Regions from separate parts of the Citrobacter werkmanii genome, predicted to be linked through region 3. Evidence: predicted binding sites of a transcription regulator. Region 3 holds the regulator's gene; each other region holds the start of a gene.
The links. Region 3 encodes PhoB, which activates phosphate uptake and scavenging genes when phosphate is short. Its sites were predicted from a motif close to CTGTCATAAAACTGNCNNAT; they were not measured.
Positions count from the first base shown of each region.

Region 1 (7,005 bases), 1.1 Mb from region 3:
AACATAAATTCCACAGAGTTGATCGAAAACAATTCCGCTGTTCACCATTTATGTGACAAAAAGATTGCAGAAACAGTAAGTCGTGAATGGATTACTGTTTCTACAATAATGCCGACAACTGTTTCCACCGTTATCGACTTCACATCATGATCATGCTGGATTCAACATGTTAAAATTACCTAATATTTACATCGTTTCTCCTTTACAAGCGCTCTCTCTCGAAGCTGAACGCCTGTCTATCCGATATAAGCACATCGCAAATATAACGATATTAAATGCCACCCTTGACGATGTTGATTCCGTGATCCCGATATTGCGCACGAACTCCCCTGATCTTGTGATTAGTCGCGGTGGCATGGCATGGATGCTTAAACAAAAAATACCGCAGCCTGTCATTGAAATAAAAACATCCGCTTATGATATTATCGATGCCCTCAGGCCATATCTTGGGCTCAATAAAAATATTGGGGTTATTGGGTTTCGCAGCGTTATCGACGGTTGTATGAAAATAGCCAGGATGCTTAATCTGCAACTCACTGAGTTTATCATTGACGAAATGGCCAACCCTTGCATTGAGAATGTCAGAAATGACTTTGTCAATTACACACAAAATAACCAGATAGATCTTATTATTGGCGATGCCATTTGCCCGCTTTATTTTGGCACACACAGCATGGAACATTTCATCCCTTTCCATTCAGGTGTCGAGTCCATAGAACTGGCATTACATGAGGCAATTCAGCTGTATCAGGCGCTCGCTAATGAGCGCATTGAGCAAAACCAGCTAAACCTGTTACTTGACCACACCAATAAATTCATTCTTCTCATTGATAATTGCGGTAAGGTCATTCACTGTAATCATAAAGCCGTCGAGCTTTTACAACTCAGTAAACATGATTTAATCAGTAAAAAAATACCTTCCTTAACGCTAAACTGGGAAGATCTGCAAAATAATATCCCGATAGAAAATGAGTTAATCAACACACCCTATGGCGAATTTGTGGTTAACCAGTTCCCCATTGTAGAAAACGAAAATCTCAACCGCGTGGTGATCACCCTCCAGACATCATCTAACTTACAGAATGCTGAGCAGAAGATAAGAATCAAAGAAGCGAAAAAGTTAGGATTTCACGCCAGGTATCACTTCGAAGATTTTATTACCTGCAACCGTGAAATGCAGGATCGCTTAAGGTTAGCCAGGATATATGCGGAAACCGAAGCAACAATACTGCTACTCGGTGAAAATGGTACCGGCAAAGAGGTTCTGGCGCAGAGCATTCATAACGCCAGTTCACATCGCAATGGGCCATTTGTTGCAGTTAACTGCGGCGCAATCCCCGCTTCAATTATGGAAAGCGAACTCTTTGGATATGTCGATGGCGCGTTTTCCGGTGCCTCTAAAAAAGGCCGCGCCGGGATGTTTGAACTGGCGCATAACGGCACCATCTTCCTTGATGAAATCAGCGAACTGGATAAGTTCTTACAAGCAAAACTCTTACGCATTCTGCAAGAGCGCCAACTGATGCGCCTGGGCGCAGATCACATGATTCCGGTTAACGTCCGCGTTATTGCGGCCACAAACCGAAACTTACCGGCAATGATTGCAGCCGGTGATTTTAGAGAAGACCTTTTTTATCGCTTGAATGTGCTCAAGGTCACCACATTACCGTTACGTGAACGCCCGGACGATATCCAACTTATTGGGCAAACAACTTTAGATGCGCTGAGAAAGTCCTATCAGTTGCCTCCCATTGCATTGAGCGAAAGTTTATGGAGTGAGCTGAAAAAATATTTATGGCCGGGTAACGTACGTCAGTTGAATAATATTATGGAGCGCCTGGCGTTATCGTTTTCATCCGGCGTGGTGTCTCTTTCTGCCGCCACGTTACTGATTGAGGATTTACAAGCCGATAAAGCGTCTTCCCCCCAACAACCTCGCCATCACTGCCCGGACTGCCAGTTGCTCGAAGGGCCGTATAAACGGATCCGTAGCCGTATTCTCAAAGGGGTGCTACTACGACAGCAAAACAACAAAAGCCGTGCAGCGAAGCAACTGGATATTGACCGTAGCTCGTTCACCCGTTGGCTTGGTGATTGATGGGAAAGCCCGCAAGCAAGGCCGTTATCAAAGATAAGTATTGCCGGATGTCGGCTTACACCTTATCCGGCCTACAAACTAAATCCTCTATAGATTTCGCGTCAGGGCAAGGCGGCAAGTAAGTGAATCCCCAGGAGCATAGGCCACTATGTGACTGGGGTGAACGCACGCAGCCAACGCCGCCATAACGTGAAATATGACGAGGATTAGACTTCTTCCATACGACCCAGCAGAGCATGCAGACGATCCTGCCAGCCGTTCTGCTGTTCTTTCAGATTGTTGTTCTCACGCTCCAGTTCTTCACGCTGCTGCTGTGCAGACTGAACTTCCTGCGACAGTGAGTTGTTCTTTTCTTTCAGCTCTTCGATTTCCATCTGCAACAGCGTGATGGTATCAATCGCCTGCTGTACTTTTGCTTCCAGTTTCTCAAACACTTCTAATGACATCGTCATACCTCTCCTGAATTGCAAGGCGTTGATGGATAAAAATCCTCGTCCCGATAACCGGCGACGCCTTAATAAAAACGAGCGCACTCTACTTAACACCGATTGTATGAAGCCGCGTCATCCCTGTCCAGCGGCATCCCGCGCAGATTGCGGTTTGCAACACTTTTAGTCTTTCTCCTGGTGACATGACTGTCATAACGCTTAAGTGTTAAGAGATTGATCGGTGAAATGATTCAGCTCACACTATTTTTGTATAACAAATACCGCGCAATGGCGCGAAAACGCTCATTTTGTTGATGCAGTACACACATTTTAATTTCGATATTTCTCGTTTTTGAGCGTTAACGATAAATTAACAGTGTGCCTACCGGCTCCGGGGATGTCAGTGACCTTCTCGCACACAATAAACATTAAACTCTCTTCAGGATCCGATTATGAGTCAAACATCAACCTTAAAAGGCCAGTGCATTGCTGAATTCCTCGGTACCGGGTTGTTGATTTTCTTCGGTGTGGGCTGTGTCGCTGCACTCAAAGTGGCCGGGGCTACTTTTGGTCAGTGGGAAATCAGCATCATCTGGGGTCTGGGGGTAGCGATGGCTATCTATCTGACCGCAGGCGTTTCTGGCGCACACCTGAATCCAGCGGTCACCATCGCACTCTGGCTGTTTGCCTGTTTTGATAAACGCAAAGTCGTCCCTTTTATTATTTCGCAAATTGCCGGCGCCTTTTGCGCAGCGGCATTGGTTTACGGGCTTTATTACAATCTTTTCCTCGATTTCGAACAAACCAACCATATCGTGCGCGGCAGTACCGAGAGCCTGGGTCTGGCAGGTACTTTCTCCACCTATCCGAACCCGCATATCAATTTTGTGCAGGCCTTCGCGGTTGAAATGGTCATTACCGCTATTCTAATGGGGCTGATTCTGGCCCTGACCGACGATGGTAACGGTGTACCTCGTGGTCCGCTGGCGCCACTGCTGATCGGCTTACTGATTGCCGTTATTGGTGCTTCCATGGGTCCGCTAACAGGTTTTGCGATGAACCCGGCACGTGACTTCGGACCGAAACTGTTCGCCGGACTGGCCGGATGGGGTGAGATTGCCTTCACGGGTGGTCGTGATATCCCTTACTTCCTGGTGCCGGTGTTTGGCCCGATTACCGGCGCAATTTTGGGCGCATGGGCCTATCGCAAACTGATTGGTCGTCATTTACCGTGCGATGTCTGCGCGATTGAAGAGAAAGACGTTGCGGCCAACACTCAACAAAAAGCTTCGCAGTAATGTGACTACGGGACAAAAAATTATGACTGAAAAAAAATATATCGTTGCGCTCGACCAGGGCACCACCAGCTCCCGCGCGGTCGTAATGGACCACGATGCGAATATCGTTGCCGTTTCACAGCGCGAATTCGAGCAAATCTACCCGAAAGCAGGTTGGGTAGAACACGACCCAATGGAAATTTGGGCAACCCAAAGCTCCACGCTGGTTGAAGTGCTGGCGAAAGCCGATATCAGTTCCGATGAAATTGCCGCGATCGGTATTACCAACCAGCGTGAAACCACCATCGTCTGGGAACGTGAGACCGGTAAACCAATCTATAACGCCATTGTATGGCAGTGTCGTCGTACCGCGGATATCTGCGAGAAGCTCAAGCGCGACGGTATGGAAGAGTACATCCGCAATAACACCGGCCTGGTGATTGACCCGTACTTCTCCGGTACCAAAGTGAAGTGGATCCTCGACCACGTAGAAGGTTCGCGTGAGCGCGCCCGTCGCGGTGAACTGCTGTTTGGTACCGTAGATACCTGGCTTATCTGGAAAATGACGCAGGGGCGTGTACACGTCACCGATTACACCAACGCCTCACGTACCATGCTGTTCAACATTCACTCCCTGGACTGGGACGACAAGATGCTGGATGCGCTGGATATTCCGCGCGCCATGCTGCCGGAAGTGCGTCGTTCTTCTGAAGTGTACGGCCAAACCAACATCGGTGGTAAAGGCGGCATTCGTATTCCTATCTCCGGTATCGCCGGTGACCAGCAGGCGGCGCTGTTCGGCCAGCTGTGCGTGAAAGAAGGGATGGCGAAAAACACTTACGGTACCGGCTGCTTCATGCTGATGAACACTGGCGAGAAAGCCGTTAAGTCCGAAAACGGGCTGCTGACCACCATCGCCTGCGGACCGACCGGGGAAGTGAACTACGCCCTGGAAGGCGCGGTGTTTATGGCGGGTGCCTCTATCCAGTGGCTGCGTGATGAAATGAAACTCATCAGCGATGCATTCGACTCTGAGTATTTCGCGACTAAAGTGAAAGACACCAACGGCGTGTACGTCGTTCCGGCATTCACCGGTCTGGGCGCACCGTACTGGGACCCGTATGCGCGTGGCGCCATCTTCGGTCTGACCCGTGGCGTAAACTCCAACCACATCATTCGCGCAACGCTTGAGTCTATCGCTTACCAGACCCGTGACGTACTGGAAGCGATGCAGGCTGACTCCGGCATTCGCTTGCACGCCCTGCGCGTCGATGGCGGTGCGGTCGCCAACAACTTCCTGATGCAGTTCCAGTCGGACATTCTCGGCACACGCGTTGAGCGCCCGGAAGTCCGCGAAGTCACTGCGCTGGGTGCGGCGTACCTGGCCGGTCTGGCGGTCGGCTTCTGGCAAAACCTGGATGAGCTGCAGGAAAAAGCGGTCATCGAGCGTGAATTCCGTCCTGGCATCGAAACCACCGAACGTAACTTCCGTTACAGCGGCTGGAAAAAAGCAGTCAAACGCGCCATGGCGTGGGAAGATCACGACGAGTAATACGTCATTGCCGGATGGCGACGCTAAGGTGTCTTATCCGGCAATATCTTCGTGCGGGGACAACCCCGCACACACATCAATAATCTCGCCCCCTCCCCTGTGCTACACTTCGCGCCATTCCTTTCAGCTACGAGTTTGCAATGAGACGAGAACTTGCCATTGAATTTTCACGCGTAACCGAAGCGGCCGCGCTGGCTGGCTATAAATGGCTGGGCCGCGGCGATAAAAATACCGCTGACGGCGCGGCGGTGAACGCCATGCGTATTATGCTCAACCAGGTCAACATCGACGGCACCATCGTGATTGGCGAAGGTGAAATCGATGAAGCGCCGATGCTGTTTATCGGTGAGAAAGTCGGTACGGGTCTTGGCGATGCGGTAGACATCGCCGTCGATCCTATCGAAGGCACGCGTATGACGGCAATGGGCCAGGCAAATGCGCTGGCGGTACTGGCCGTGGGCGATAAAGGCTGCTTCCTGAACGCGCCGGACATGTATATGGAAAAGCTGATTGTCGGCCCAGGCGCAAAAGGGTCCATTGACCTGAATCTGTCGCTGGAAGCCAACCTGCGTAACATTGCCGCCGCGCTGAACAAACCCCTGAGTGACCTGACCGTCACTATCCTGGCAAAACCTCGCCATGATGACGTTATTGCAGAGATGACGAAACTGGGCGTGCGCGTATTCGCTATTCCCGACGGCGACGTTGCGGCTTCAATTCTGACCTGCATGCCTGACAGCGAAGTTGACGTGCTGTACGGCATTGGCGGCGCACCGGAAGGTGTGGTCTCCGCCGCCGTTATCCGCGCGCTGGATGGCGATATGCAGGGCCGTCTCCTGGCGCGTCATGACGTCAAAGGCGACAGCGAAGAAAACCGCCGCATTGGCGAACAGGAACTGGCCCGCTGTACCGCGATGGGCATTGAAGCGGGCAAAGCGCTGCGTCTGGACGAAATGGCGCGCAGCGACAACGTCATTTTCTCTGCCACCGGCATCACCAAAGGCGATCTGCTGGAAGGCATTAGCCGCAAAGGCAATATCGCGACCACCGAAACGCTGCTGATCCGCGGCAAATCGCGCACAATCCGCCGCATTCAGTCGATTCACTATCTCGATCGCAAAGATCCCGATGTGCAGGCGCACATCCTGTAATTGATTTGATCAATAGAGCCTTCCAGCCCATCCGGGCTGGAAATCTTTCGTCCAACGAACGAAGATAAGGCAATCAAAGCAGACAGGAGAAAACCATGGCAGATTGGGTAACAGGCAAAGTCACAAAGGTGCAGAACTGGACCGATGCCTTATTTAGTTTGACCGTGCGAGCTCCGGTTCTTCCTTTTACTGCTGGCCAGTTTACCAAGCTTGGCCTGGAAATCGACGGCGAGCGTGTCCAGCGCGCCTATTCCTACGTGAATGCGCCCGACAATCCCGATTTAGAGTTTTATCTGGTGACGGTTCCCGACGGCAAACTCAGCCCTCGTTTGGCCGCGCTGAAGCCTGGCGATGACGTTCAGGTGGTCAGTGAAGCCGCTGGCTTCTTCGTGCTGGATGAGGTCCCCGATTGCGACACGCTATGGATGCTGGCGACCGGCACGGCTATCGGCCCGTATTTGTCGATTCTGCAGTTAGGCAAAGATCTGGATCGCTTTAA
Region 1 covers NZ_CP044101.1:385,725-392,729, reverse strand. Annotated here, with positions in the region: gene FOB24_RS02585 (2-keto-3-deoxygluconate permease) at 1-7, shown strand, start outside; gene FOB24_RS02580 (sigma 54-interacting transcriptional regulator) at 167-2,098, shown strand; gene zapB (septal ring assembly protein ZapB) at 2,305-2,550, opposite strand; gene FOB24_RS02570 (MIP/aquaporin family protein) at 2,979-3,824, shown strand; gene glpK (glycerol kinase GlpK) at 3,847-5,355, shown strand; gene glpX (class II fructose-bisphosphatase) at 5,496-6,506, shown strand; gene fpr (ferredoxin--NADP(+) reductase) at 6,602-7,005, shown strand, end outside.
Region 1: FOB24_RS02570 (MIP/aquaporin family protein) is a predicted target of PhoB. The motif match lies at 2,734-2,753, and genes of this name have one in related genera.

Region 2 (7,005 bases), 1.3 Mb from region 3:
GGAATATCGTGGTTATGACTCTGCTGGTCTGGCCGTTGTCGATGCTGAAGGCAATATGACTCGCCTGCGTCGTCTGGGTAAAGTGCAGATGCTAACTGCTGCAGCGGAAGAACATCCGCTGCATGGCGGTACCGGTATCGCTCATACCCGTTGGGCGACCCACGGAGAACCTTCAGAAGCGAACGCGCATCCCCATGTTTCTGAACACATTGTCGTGGTGCATAACGGCATCATTGAAAACCATGAACCGCTGCGTGAACTGCTGAAAACGCGTGGTTACACCTTTGTTTCTGAAACCGATACCGAAGTGATTGCTCACCTGGTGCACTGGGAGCTGGAACAGGGTGGGACGCTGCGTGAAGCCGTACTGCGTACTATTCCGCAACTGCGCGGTGCCTACGGGACGGTGATCATGGATACCCGTAGCCCGGAAACGCTGCTGGCGGCTCGTTCTGGTAGCCCGCTGGTGATTGGTCTGGGTATGGGTGAAAACTTTATTGCTTCCGATCAGCTGGCGCTGCTGCCGGTAACCCGTCGCTTTATCTTCCTGGAAGAGGGTGACATCGCGGAAGTGACCCGTCGTTCGGTCTCTATTTTCGACAAGTCTGGCGCGGAAGTGAAACGTCAGGATATCGAATCGAATCTGCAATATGACGCGGGCGAAAAAGGTATTTATCGCCACTACATGCAGAAAGAGATCTACGAACAACCGAATGCGATTAAAAATACGCTGACCGGGCGCATTAGCCACGGTGAAGTGGATTTAAGCGAGCTGGGTTCGCGTGCTAATGAGCTGCTGTCTCAGGTTGAGCATATCCAGATTATCGCCTGTGGCACGTCATACAACTCCGGTATGGTGTCCCGCTACTGGTTTGAGTCGCTGGCCGGTATTCCTTGTGATGTCGAAATCGCTTCTGAATTCCGCTATCGCAAATCTGCCGTGCGTCGTAACAGCCTGATGATCACCCTTTCCCAGTCTGGTGAAACGGCGGATACCCTGGCGGGTCTGCGTTTGTCTAAAGAGCTGGGCTATCTGGGCTCGCTGGCTATCTGTAACGTACCGGGGTCCTCTCTGGTGCGTGAATCCGACCTGGCGATGATGACCAATGCCGGTACCGAAATCGGTGTGGCCTCCACGAAAGCCTTTACCACTCAGTTGACCGTTCTGCTGATGCTGGTGGCGAAGCTGTCTCGTCTGAAAGGTCTGGATGCGTCTATTGAGCAAGAGATCGTTCATGGTCTGCAGGCGCTGCCGAGCCGTATTGAGCAGATGCTCTCCCAGGACAAACGCATTGCCGCTCTGGCGGAAGGTTTCTCTGATAAGCACCATGCGCTATTCCTGGGCCGTGGCGATCAGTATCCGATTGCGCTGGAAGGCGCGCTGAAGCTGAAAGAGATCTCTTATATTCACGCTGAAGCTTATGCCGCAGGCGAACTGAAGCACGGTCCGCTGGCGCTGATCGATGCCGATATGCCGGTTATCGTGGTCGCACCGAACAACGAACTGCTGGAAAAACTGAAATCCAACATTGAAGAAGTTCGGGCCCGCGGCGGTCAGCTGTACGTCTTTGCCGATCAGGATGCTGGCTTTACCAGTAGCGAAAACATGCACATCATCGAGATGCCGCATGTGGAAGAGGTGATTGCACCGATCTTCTACACCGTTCCGCTGCAGCTGCTGGCGTATCACGTGGCGCTGATTAAAGGTACCGACGTGGACCAGCCGCGTAACCTGGCGAAGTCGGTTACCGTGGAATAAGCCGAACCCCGCTGAACTGAAAATGCCCTGCTTAAAGCGGGGCATTTTTTTAAGCTTGTTCTGTTTTTAATCAATTATCCCGCCTGTTTTATGTGACAAACCGTCATCTTCAGCTACTGTTTTCAGTGTCATAAAAAGAAAATTTTGCCGAAATATGATTGTCACATAATCGATTAACCTTTTGTTTTTATACTGTTTTTAATTGTTCCTGGCGCATTATTTTTCATTGTCATAAAACTGTCATATTTCGTACATTTAACTGTCACCTGTTTGTCCTATTTTGCTCACAGTAGCAACTCAAACAACAATTTACGAAAACCGTGCAGGAGACATTATGAAAGTTATGCGTACCACTGTCGCAACTGTTGTCGCCGCGACCTTATCCATGAGCGCGTTCTCTGCCTTTGCCGCAGCGAGCCTGACAGGTGCAGGTGCAACTTTTCCTGCGCCAGTGTATGCCAAATGGGCAGATACCTATCAGAAAGAGACTGGTAGCAAAGTAAACTACCAGGGTATCGGCTCCTCCGGTGGTGTAAAACAAATCACTGCGAATACCGTTGATTTCGGTGCCTCAGATGCGCCGCTGTCTGACGAAAAACTCAATCAAGAAGGCTTGTTCCAGTTCCCGACCGTGATCGGCGGTGTGGTGCTGGCGGTGAATATCCCTGGCCTGAAATCCGGCGAGCTGGTGCTTGACGGTAAAACGCTGGGCGACATCTACCTGGGTAAAATTAAGAAGTGGGATGATGAAGCCATCACCAAACTGAACCCAGGTCTGAAACTGCCTTCGCAGAACATCGCCGTTGTGCGTCGTGCTGACGGTTCCGGTACTTCCTTCGTCTTCACCAGCTACCTGGCAAAAGTGAACGAAGAGTGGAAATCTAAAATTGGTTCCGGTTCTACCGTTAACTGGCCGACCGGTCTGGGCGGTAAAGGTAACGACGGTATCGCCGCATTCGTCCAACGTCTGCCTGGTTCAATCGGCTACGTTGAGTACGCTTACGCTAAGCAGAACAATCTGGCGTACACCAGGCTGGTCTCTGCTGATGGCAAACCGGTAAGCCCGACCGAAGAGAACTTTGCTAACGCCGCGAAAGGCGCTGACTGGAGCAAAACCTTCGCTCAGGATCTAACCAACCAGAAAGGTGACGATGCGTGGCCAATCACTTCCACCACCTTCATCCTGGTGCATAAAGAGCAGAAGAAACCTGAGCAGGGCGCTGAAGTGCTGAAGTTCTTCGACTGGGCGTACAAAAATGGCGGCAAACAGGCTAATGACCTGGATTATGCCAGCCTGCCGGACAGCGTGGTTGAGCAGGTTCGTGCTGCATGGAAAACCAACGTGAAAGACAGCAGCGGTAAAGCGCTGTACTAATAGAATATCTTTGACGAATTGGCGGATGGCGCTACGCTTATCCGCCCTACGGTTTCTACCGTAGGCCCTGAGTGTAGGCCGGATAAGCGTAGCGCTATCCGGAATGGGCAACTTAGTAAACGCGTTTAACTTAAAGAGTGATTTATGGCTGCAACAAAGCCTGCTTTTAACCCACCGGGTAAAAAGGGTGACATGATATTCAGCGCGCTGGTAAAACTGGCTGCGCTGATTGTGCTATTGATGTTGGGTGGCATCATTGTCTCTCTGGTTATCTCCTCCTGGCCAAGCATTCAGAAATTTGGTTTCTCCTTCCTGTGGACTAAAGAATGGGATGCGCCAAACGATATCTACGGTGCATTAGTCCCGATTTACGGTACGCTGGTCACCTCGCTTATCGCACTGCTGATTGCCGTTCCGGTGAGTTTCGGCATTGCTTTGTTCCTGACTGAACTTGCGCCCGGCTGGCTGCGTCGCCCGCTGGGTATCGCTATTGAGCTGCTGGCGGCAATTCCAAGTATCGTGTACGGCATGTGGGGCCTGTTTATCTTTGCTCCGTTGTTTGCGACTTATTTCCAGGAACCGGTCGGTAACATCCTTTCCAACATTCCGTTTGTTGGCGCGTTGTTTGCTGGTCCGGCGTTTGGTATTGGGATTCTGGCTGCGGGCGTGATCCTCGCCATTATGATTATTCCTTACATTGCGGCGGTTATGCGCGATGTGTTCGAACAAACGCCGGTGCTGATGAAAGAGTCAGCCTACGGCATCGGTTGTACCACGTGGGAAGTTATCTGGCGCATCGTCCTCCCGTTCACCAAAAATGGCGTGATCGGCGGCGTGATGTTGGGTCTGGGTCGCGCACTTGGCGAGACCATGGCGGTGACCTTTATCATCGGTAACACCTATCAGCTCGACAGTGCATCGCTGTATATGCCGGGCAACAGTATTACCTCTGCGTTGGCGAATGAATTTGCCGAAGCGGAATCAGGTCTGCACGTTGCCGCGTTGATGGAGTTGGGCCTGATTCTGTTTGTGATCACCTTCATCGTTCTGGCTGCGTCTAAGTTCATGATCATGCGCCTTGCGAAGAACGAGGGGGCACGCTAATGGCTACGCTTGAAATGCAAAACACCACTGCGCTTGCGGAATCCCGCCGTAAAATGCAGGCGCGTCGCCGCCTGAAGAACCGTATCGCCCTGACGCTCTCTATGGCGACCATGGCGTTCGGTCTGTTCTGGCTTATCTGGATCCTGATGTCCACGATTACCCGTGGTATCGACGGTATGTCGCTGGCGCTGTTCACCGAAATGACGCCGCCGCCGAATACAGCTGGTGGTGGTCTGGCGAACGCTCTGGCCGGTAGCGGACTGTTGATCCTGTGGGCGACCGTGTTTGGTACCCCGCTGGGTATTATGGCGGGCATCTACCTGGCTGAGTACGGACGTAAGTCCTGGTTGGCTGAGGTCATCCGTTTTATCAATGACATCCTGCTTTCTGCGCCATCAATCGTGGTCGGCCTGTTCGTTTACACCATTGTGGTAGCAAAAATGGAGCACTTCTCCGGCTGGGCGGGCGTTATCGCGCTGGCGCTGCTGCAGGTGCCCATTGTGATTCGTACCACGGAGAACATGCTCAAACTGGTGCCGGACAGCCTGCGTGAAGCTGCCTATGCGCTGGGTACGCCGAAGTGGAAGATGATTTCTGCGATCACCCTGAAGGCATCTGTCTCGGGCATTATTACAGGTGTCCTGCTGGCTATTGCGCGTATTGCCGGTGAAACGGCTCCGCTGCTGTTTACATCGCTCTCGAATCAGTTCTGGAGCACCGACATGATGCAGCCTATCGCCAACCTGCCGGTCACTATCTTTAAGTTTGCGATGAGCCCGTTTGCTGAGTGGCAGCAACTGGCCTGGGCTGGGGTACTGATTATTACCCTGTGCGTACTGCTGCTGAACATTCTGGCGCGCGTCATTTTCGCGAAGAAGAAACACGGTTAATTTTACGGCGTGGCTGATGTGGCGCCGGATGAGGAATAGATTGAAATGAGTATGGTTGATACTGCCCCGGGTAAGATTCAGGTTCGTGATTTGAACTTCTACTATGGCAAATTCCATGCCCTGAAGAACATCAACCTGGATATTGCTAAAAACCAGGTTACGGCGTTTATCGGGCCGTCAGGCTGTGGTAAATCGACGCTGCTTCGTACGTTCAACAAAATGTTTGAGCTGTACCCGGAACAGCGTGCGGAAGGTGAAATCCTGCTGGATGGCGACAATATTCTCACCAATACCCAGGATATCGCGCTACTGCGTGCCAAAGTGGGGATGGTATTCCAGAAGCCGACGCCGTTCCCGATGTCCATCTACGACAACATCGCGTTTGGCGTACGTCTGTTTGAGAAACTCTCTCGTGCGGATATGGACGAGCGTGTGCAGTGGGCATTGACTAAGGCCGCATTGTGGAACGAAACCAAAGATAAATTACACCAGAGTGGGTACTCTCTCTCTGGTGGTCAGCAGCAGCGTCTGTGCATTGCGCGTGGCATCGCCATTCGCCCGGAAGTGCTTCTGCTGGATGAGCCATGTTCAGCGCTCGACCCGATCTCTACCGGGCGTATCGAAGAGCTGATCACCGAGCTGAAAGAGGATTACACCGTTGTTATCGTGACCCACAACATGCAGCAGGCGGCACGTTGTTCCGATCACACGGCATTTATGTACCTGGGCGAGTTGATTGAGTTCAGCAACACGGACGATCTGTTCACCAAGCCCGCGAAGAAACAAACTGAAGACTACATCACCGGTCGTTACGGCTGATTCAGGAGCTTGTTGTGGATAACCTTAACCTAAATAAACATATTTCCGGCCAGTTCAACGCAGAGCTTGAAAGCATCCGTACCCAGGTAATGACCATGGGCGGCATGGTGGAGCAGCAGCTTTCTGATGCGATTACCGCCATGCATAACCAGGACAGCGAGCTGGCGAAGCGCGTCATTGAAGGCGATAAGAACGTCAACATGATGGAAGTGGCGATCGACGAAGCCTGCGTGCGTATCATTGCCAAACGTCAGCCGACCGCCAGCGACCTGCGCCTGGTGATGGCGATTATCAAAACCATCGCTGAGCTGGAGCGTATTGGCGACGTGGCGGACAAAATTTGTCGCACCGCGCTGGAGAAATTCTCGCATCAGCATCAGCCGCTGCTGGTCAGCCTGGAATCACTGGGCCGCCACACTGTGCAGATGCTGCATGACGTGCTGGATGCGTTTGCGCGTATGGATCTGGACGAAGCGGTACGTATTTATCGTGAAGATAAGAAAGTTGACCAGGAATATGAAGGCATCGTGCGTCAGCTGATGACCTATATGATGGAAGACCCGCGTACTATCCCAAGCGTGCTTACCGCGCTGTTTTGCGCCCGTTCCATCGAGCGTATCGGTGACCGTTGCCAGAATATCTGCGAATACATTTTCTACTTCGTGAAGGGACAAGATTTCCGTCATGTAGGTGGTGATGAGCTGGATAAGCTGCTGGCGGGGAAAGATCCGAAAGAGTAATAAAAACGTAGAAAATAGGCCGGATGAGCGTCAGCGCCATCCGGCATTTCAGTTAACGCGTAATATTCCATCCGCGCGCTTTCCACAATTCCGGCAACTGGGCCAAATCGGTAAAAGTCGTCACTTTTGGATGATCGATCGGTTTGTTGTGCGGATCGGCGCAGAAATAGAATACTTCCATTCCCGCCGCAATCCCCGCCTGCGCGCCAGCACTGGAATCATCGACCAGAATGCAGTTCTCAACGTTGACGTCCATCGCTGTTGCCGCATGAAACATCAGGTCCGGATCGGGCTTCCAGCGTTGGATATCGTAACCGC
Region 2 covers NZ_CP044101.1:177,687-184,691, reverse strand. Annotated here, with positions in the region: gene glmS (glutamine--fructose-6-phosphate transaminase (isomerizing)) at 1-1,759, shown strand, start outside; gene pstS (phosphate ABC transporter substrate-binding protein PstS) at 2,094-3,134, shown strand; gene pstC (phosphate ABC transporter permease PstC) at 3,279-4,238, shown strand; gene pstA (phosphate ABC transporter permease PstA) at 4,238-5,128, shown strand; gene pstB (phosphate ABC transporter ATP-binding protein PstB) at 5,174-5,947, shown strand; gene phoU (phosphate signaling complex protein PhoU) at 5,962-6,687, shown strand; gene yieH (6-phosphogluconate phosphatase) at 6,740-7,005, opposite strand, start outside.
Region 2: pstS (phosphate ABC transporter substrate-binding protein PstS) is a predicted target of PhoB. The motif match lies at 1,986-2,005, and genes of this name have one in related genera.

Region 3 (7,005 bases):
ACCAGCGCAAGGATTTTCAGCGGAGCAAGGAAGTTGCCGACGGTATCCAGCAGTTTGCCTGGATACAGCGACACCAAAATAACAATCGCAAAATAGACCACGCTGTAGATGAACAGCGGCAGCGCAGAGTCACCGGTCAGCGGCGCAATCCCGACTTCGAAAGAGACCGTTGCGGTACGCGGCGTCGCGAACAATGGACCAACCGCCAGATAGCAGACGGTAGCCAGCAGTAATCCAGCAACCTTACCGATAGGCGTACTCAGGCTGTCCACACCGCCACCGACTTTCGCCAGCGCGACAACGGTAAGCACCGGAAGACCAACGGCGGTAATCAAAAAGCCAAAAGCCGCAGTCCAGACGTGTTCGCCTGCCTGCAAACCAACCATTGGGGGGAAGATGATGTTACCTGCACCAACGAACAGTGCAAATGTCATAAATCCCAAAGCGATAATATCGCGCGATTTTAACTGATGGGTCATAAAGTCTTACTGCCTGTGGATGTGGTGTTGAAAATAATAAATTTTTGCCTTTCCCTGGGGGACAATACAGCGGCATTTTTGCTCAATTCCAGCGGGAAACACTCCCGACCTGGCGCGGCGAAGAATAGTTTTTCGATTTACCGCGTAAATGCAGTCGGTATGACAGCATCTGGAGCGCAATTTAAACGCTTATAACGTTTTAAAGCAAGGTGGGATCCAAAAACCAGAACAATATAGCGATATGAAAAATGCAGTTAGCACAAAAAACCATTTCATGGAAAAAGGTATGGGTAATAGTTCGAACAAAAAACAATCAAACGTCGCAAAATTCAGGATGTAACTATTGACCACATAAAAAAACCAGCTCGCGCTGGCTTTTGGAAAGATTATCTTACGAATACGGGTTAATCGTTACTTTTGGCCATTAAACGTTCCGGGATGACGAAACTAAATCGCGTCCCTTTGCCTGGCGTACTTTCGATATTCAGGCGGCTATCGTGATGTTGCAGAGCATGTTTCACGATGGCCAGACCCAGTCCACTCCCGCCCGTTTGTCGGGATCGCGCTTTGTCCACGCGATAGAAGCGTTCGGTCAAACGAGGAATATGCTCCGCAGCAATACCAGGCCCATTGTCCTCGACGCTAAATTCCGCCCCGGAGGCAACATGCTGCCAGCGCACGGTGATGTGCGTACCCGCGGGGGTATGGTTCACCGCGTTATACACAAGATTCGAAATCGCGCTACGCAGTTGCTCCTCATTTCCCCGCACGCTCAGGTGGCTATCAATATCAAAAGTAAACGTATGATTATTCTGACTCAGCGTGTGCGCCTCGTGTTCAACCACGCGCAGCATCATCGGCACGTCCACCTTCTCATTAAGCAGTAGCGCTGGCGCGGCCTCTATTTTCGACAACGTCAGCAACTGCTTCACCAGCCCTTCCATGCGGTACGTTTGCTCACGCATGGTATGCAGCGCTTTTTCACGCGTCGTTCCTTCCAGCGGATGCTCCTGCATCATTTCCAGATAACCTTGTAGCACCGTCAGCGGCGTACGCAACTCATGGCTGGCGTTGGCGAAAAAGTTACGCCGCGAACCTTCCAGTTGGTGCATCTGGGTAACATCGCGCGCAACCATCAGCAATTGCTTATCGGTATAGGGCATCACGCGAATCTCCAGATGCCGTCCGGTATTGAGCACCAGATTGATTGGCCGACTAAAATCACGCGTTTTCAGATATTGCGTGAATTCCGGGTAGCGCAGCAGGTTAAGTATATTTTGCCCGCTATCGTCCGGCCAGCGCAGTCCCAGAACCTGCTGGGCCAGGCCGTTACACCAGAAAATGCCGCCCTCTTCAGTCGTCAACACCACCGCGTCGGGTAGCGATTCCGCCCCACTGCGAAAACGTTTAATCAGATTACCCAGTTCCCGACGGCGCTTTTTGTTGCGCAGTTGCATTTGATGCAGCCCATACAGCAACGGCTCCCAACTTCCGCGCCCCGGCGGCGGGGTCATGCTTCTGTCGACCCATAACCACCAGGACAAGCGTAATAAATTCCAGAAATGCCAGACAAGCAGGCCGGTTACCGACGCCAGCAAAAACCAGGGCAGGTAACCAAAAAAAGCGCTAAGGATAAACGCCGGTATGCAGCAGAGGATCAGCTCCAGTACCAGCCTTTTCCATGACAATCGTTCTAGCAAACGTCTTACTCCATTAACAGCCTAATCCGTCAGGCCCCTATTCATGTCAGTCAGAAGCGGGTCGAAAAACGATATCCCGTCCCACGAACTGTCTGCACCATACGATCGTGTCCACTGTGCTCCAGCGCTTTACGCAAGCGGCGGATATGCACATCCACTGTCCTGTCTTCCACGTACACATTGGTACCCCAGACATGATTGAGTAATTGCTCACGGCTATAGACGCGTTCAGGGTGGGTCATAAAGAAGTGCAACAGTTTGAATTCTGTCGGCCCCATATCCAATGGATCCTCGCCGGTCATCACGCGATGCGAGGTTGGGTCAAGGCTCAGCCCTTGCATCTCAATAACCTCTTCCACCGCCATGGGGGAAATACGACGCAGAACAGCTTTAATACGCGCCACCAGCTCCTTGGGAGAAAACGGCTTGGTAATATAATCATCCGCGCCCGTTTCCAGACCCCGGACGCGATCTTCCTCTTCTCCCCTCGCCGTCAGCATCATCACGGGAATATCCCGCGTCATCGCTTCGCGCTTGAGATGTTTAATAAACTGTAGGCCCGAGCCGCCGGGTAGCATCCAGTCAAGCAAGACGAGATCCGGCCAGGGTTCATTGAGTTGGTTCACAGCACTGTCATAGTCTTCGGCTTCTACGGGTTGAAAACCGTTTTGCTCGAGCACGAAGCAGACCATTTCACGAATTGGAGCTTCATCTTCTACGACCAGAATACGTCTCGCCATGATTTGCCCTGTTTATAATTAAATCGTTTGCCATCAATACGGTGCCATTATGCGTCAGTTTTATGACAGATTTATGAAAAGATAGTCCAGGTTTAACGCAGCCCCGCGAATTATGACAGCCCTTAAACAAGATATTACCGTCCTTGCAGGGTTATAATCCCCGCCACTGTTTTATCGTCATGGAACTCTTATGCGCATCCTTCACACGTCTGACTGGCATCTGGGCCAAAATTTCTACAGCAAGAGCCGCGCCGCTGAACATCAGGCCTTTCTCGACTGGCTGCTGGAAACGGCACAATCCCAGCAGGTGGATGCCATTATTGTGGCGGGCGATATTTTCGATACCGGCTCACCGCCAAGCTATGCCCGTGAGCTGTATAACCGTTTTGTCGTTAATCTGCAGCAAACCGGCTGTCATCTGGTGGTGTTGGCAGGTAACCACGACTCCGTCGCCACGCTCAACGAATCCCGCGATATTCTGGCGTTTCTCAACACCACAGTGATCGCCAGCGCTGGCCATGCGCCGCAGGTGCTGTCTCAACGCGACGGCACGCCGGGCGCGATCCTGTGCCCGGTTCCTTTTTTACGCCCGCGTGACATCATTACCAGCCAGGCCGGGCTAACCGGACAAGAGAAACAGCAGCATTTGCTGTCAGCAATCACCGACTACTACCAGCAGCAGTATCAGGACGCCTGTACGCTGCGCGGCGACCAGAACCTACCCATCATTGCGACCGGGCATCTGACCACCGTCGGCGCCAGTAAAAGTGACGCGGTACGTGACATTTATATTGGTACGCTGGACGCCTTTCCGGCACAAAACTTCCCTCCGGCCGATTACATCGCGCTGGGGCATATTCACCGGGCGCAGGTTATCGGCGGAACAGAGCATATTCGCTACTGCGGTTCGCCAATTGCGCTCAGTTTTGACGAGTGCGGCAAAAGCAAATGCGTCCATCTGGTGAGCTTCGAAAACGGCAAGCTGAGCGCTGTTGAACACCTCACCGTACCGGTCACCCAGCCGTTGGCGGTGCTGAAAGGTGATTTAGCCGCGATTACCGCCCAACTAGAGCAGTGGCGCGGTGTGCAGCAGGAACCGCCAGTCTGGTTAGATATCGAAATCACCACCGATGACTATCTGCACGACATGCAGCGTAAGATTCAGGCATTAACCGAAGATTTACCGGTAGAGGTGTTATTGGTGCGCCGTAGCCGGGAACAGCGCGAACGTATTATGGCGAATGAACGACGTGAAACGCTAAGCGAGCTGAGCGTGACGGACGTTTTTGCCCGTCGCCTGGCGCTGGAAGAACTCGAAGAATCGCAACGCGAGCGCCTGAATCAACTGTTTAGCACCACCTTACACACGCTTGCCGGGGAGACCGAAGCATGAAAATTCTCAGCCTGCGTTTGAAAAACCTCAATTCTCTGAAAGGAGAATGGAAAGTCGATTTCACGGCTGAGCCCTTTGCCAGCAATGGGCTATTCGCCATCACGGGTCCAACGGGCGCGGGAAAAACCACCCTGCTGGACGCCATTTGTCTCGCGCTGTATCACGAAACGCCGCGGCTCAATACCGTGTCTCAATCGCAAAACGATCTGATGACCCGCGACACCGCCGAGTGTCTGGCCGAGGTCGAGTTCGAAGTCCGGGGCGAAGCCTATCGCGCATTCTGGAGCCAGAACCGCGCGCGCAATCAGCCTGAAGGCAACCTACAGGCTCCGCGCGTAGAACTTGCCCGCTGCGCCGACGGTAAAATCCTCGCCGATAAAGTCAAAGACAAGTTGGAAATGACCGCCGAACTTACCGGCCTGGATTATGGTCGTTTCACCCGTTCGATGCTGCTGTCTCAGGGGCAATTTGCCGCATTTCTCAATGCCAAACCGAAAGAGCGTGCCGAACTGCTGGAAGAGCTGACGGGGACTGAGATCTACGGCCAAATTTCCGCCATGGTGTTTGAAAAGCATAAAGCAGCGCGTACAGAGCTGGAAAAACTGCAGGCGCAGGCCAACGGCGTGGCTCTGCTCGCTGCGGAGCAGGTGCAGTCCCTGACAGAGAGTTTGCAGGTACTTACTGACGAGGAAAAACAATACCTTGCAAGCCAGCAGACTCAGCAACAGCATCTCAACTGGCTCATTCGGCAAAATGAGCTACAGGCAGAAATCAACCGTCACCAACAGGCGTTACAGGCCGCTAAACAGGCGCAAGAAGACGCGCAGCCACAGCTGGCGGCGCTGAGTCTGGCGCAACCGGCCAGAGCGTTACGCCCGCACTGGGAGCGAATCCAGGAACAAACGGCTACGATAGCGCGTACGCGGCAGAATATTCAGGAAGTGAATACTCGCTTACAAAGCAGCTTAGCGCTGCGCGAGCGCATCCGTCAGCAGGCGCACACGCAGTCGACCGCCTTGCTCGCTGGACAGCAGACGTTAATCGACTGGCTGAACGAACACGATCGCTTCCGCTTGTGGGGCAGCGAACTGGCTGGGTGGAAGGCCCTGCTGGCGCAACACTCCGACGCCAGCGCCCAGCTACGCCAGTGGCAGCAGTTACGGGAAAACGACACGCGTAAACTGGATGCGCTGGCGCTTCCCACGCTGACTCTTTCACCGCAGGAGGTCACTGCGGCGCTGGCGCAACATGTGCAGCTCCGTCCGTTACGCCAGCGTCTGAGCAATCTGCATGGGCAAATCGCCCCGAAGCAAAAGCAGCTGGCGCAGTTACGCGCGACGCTGGTGCAACGTCAGCAAGAGCTAACGCAGCGCAACGCGGTGCTTGCCGAAAAACGTCAGCGCTATAAAGATAAAAATCAGCAGCTTGCCGATGTGAGGATCATTTGCGAGCAGGAAGCCCGCATCAAAGATTTGGAAAGCCAGCGGGCATTATTGCAATCCGGCATGCCTTGTCCGCTGTGCGGCTCCACCACGCATCCGGCGATTGAGCGCTATCAAACGCTCGAACTGAGTGTTAATCAGGCACGACGTGAAGCACTGGAAAAAGAGGTTAAAACCCTGGCTGATGAGGGCTCAACGTTACGCGGCCAGCTTGAGGCCATCGCCCAGCAACTTCAACGGGATGAACGTGAAGCACAGACGCTTTCTCAAGAGGAGCAAGCGCTTACTCAAGAGTGGCAGACAGTCACTACCAGCCTTAACGTGACGCTGCAACCGCAGGATGATATCGCCCCGTGGCTTGCCGCCCAGGAAGAATACGAACAACAACTTCACCAGTTGAGCCTGCGTCATACCCTGCAGGCGCAAATCACGGCGCATACCGAGCAGATTACCCAGCTCCAGCAGCAAATTGACCAGCGCCAGGCGACGTTAACCGCCGAGCTGGCCCGCCATGGACTGTCCCTTCCTGCTGCAGATGACGCTAATTCGTGGCTGAGTGAGCGGGCGAGAGAAGCGCAAATGTGGCAGCAGCGCCAGAACGAACTCACCGAGTTACAGGCGCGAATAGCTCAGCTCACGCCGTTGCTGGAAACGCTGCCTGAGAGCGATACGCTGTCTGCAAGTACTGAGAATCTGTCGCTGGAAAACTGGCGACAGGTGCATGACGATTGCCTGTCTTTACAAGGCCAGTGGCAAACCTTGCAACAGCAGGAGGCGCAGGACCTACAGCGCGCCGCAGAAATTCAGGCACAGTTTGATGCCGCACTGCAGGCCAGCATCTTTGCCGATCGTGAAGCCTTTGTTGCCGCACTGCTGGATGAAGAAACCTTTAGCCGTCTGGAGCAGTTAAAGCAATCGCTGGAAAAGCAGCAGCAGCAGGCACAAACGCTGCTTAATCAGGCTCAGCAGGCGCTGGCGAGCCATCACCAGCAGTTGCCAACCGGGGCGGATCTCACGCTCTCGGCACAACAGCTTCGCGACGCGCTGGCGCAGCTCACCCAGCAGCTACGGGAAAATACTACGCGTCAAGGCGAAATTCGCCAGCAGCTGAAACAGGATACTGAACATCGCCAGCAGCAGCAGGCGCTGATGCAGGAGATTGAAAACGTCACGCAGCAGGTTGAAGACTGGGGCTATCTGAATGCGCTAATCGGCTCGAAAGAGGGAGATAAATTCCGCAAGTTTGCCCAG
Region 3 covers NZ_CP044101.1:1,437,190-1,444,194, reverse strand. Annotated here, with positions in the region: gene brnQ (branched-chain amino acid transporter carrier protein BrnQ) at 1-479, opposite strand, end outside; gene phoR (phosphate regulon sensor histidine kinase PhoR) at 884-2,179, opposite strand; gene phoB (phosphate response regulator transcription factor PhoB) at 2,230-2,919, opposite strand; gene sbcD (exonuclease subunit SbcD) at 3,110-4,312, shown strand; gene sbcC (exonuclease subunit SbcC) at 4,309-7,005, shown strand, end outside.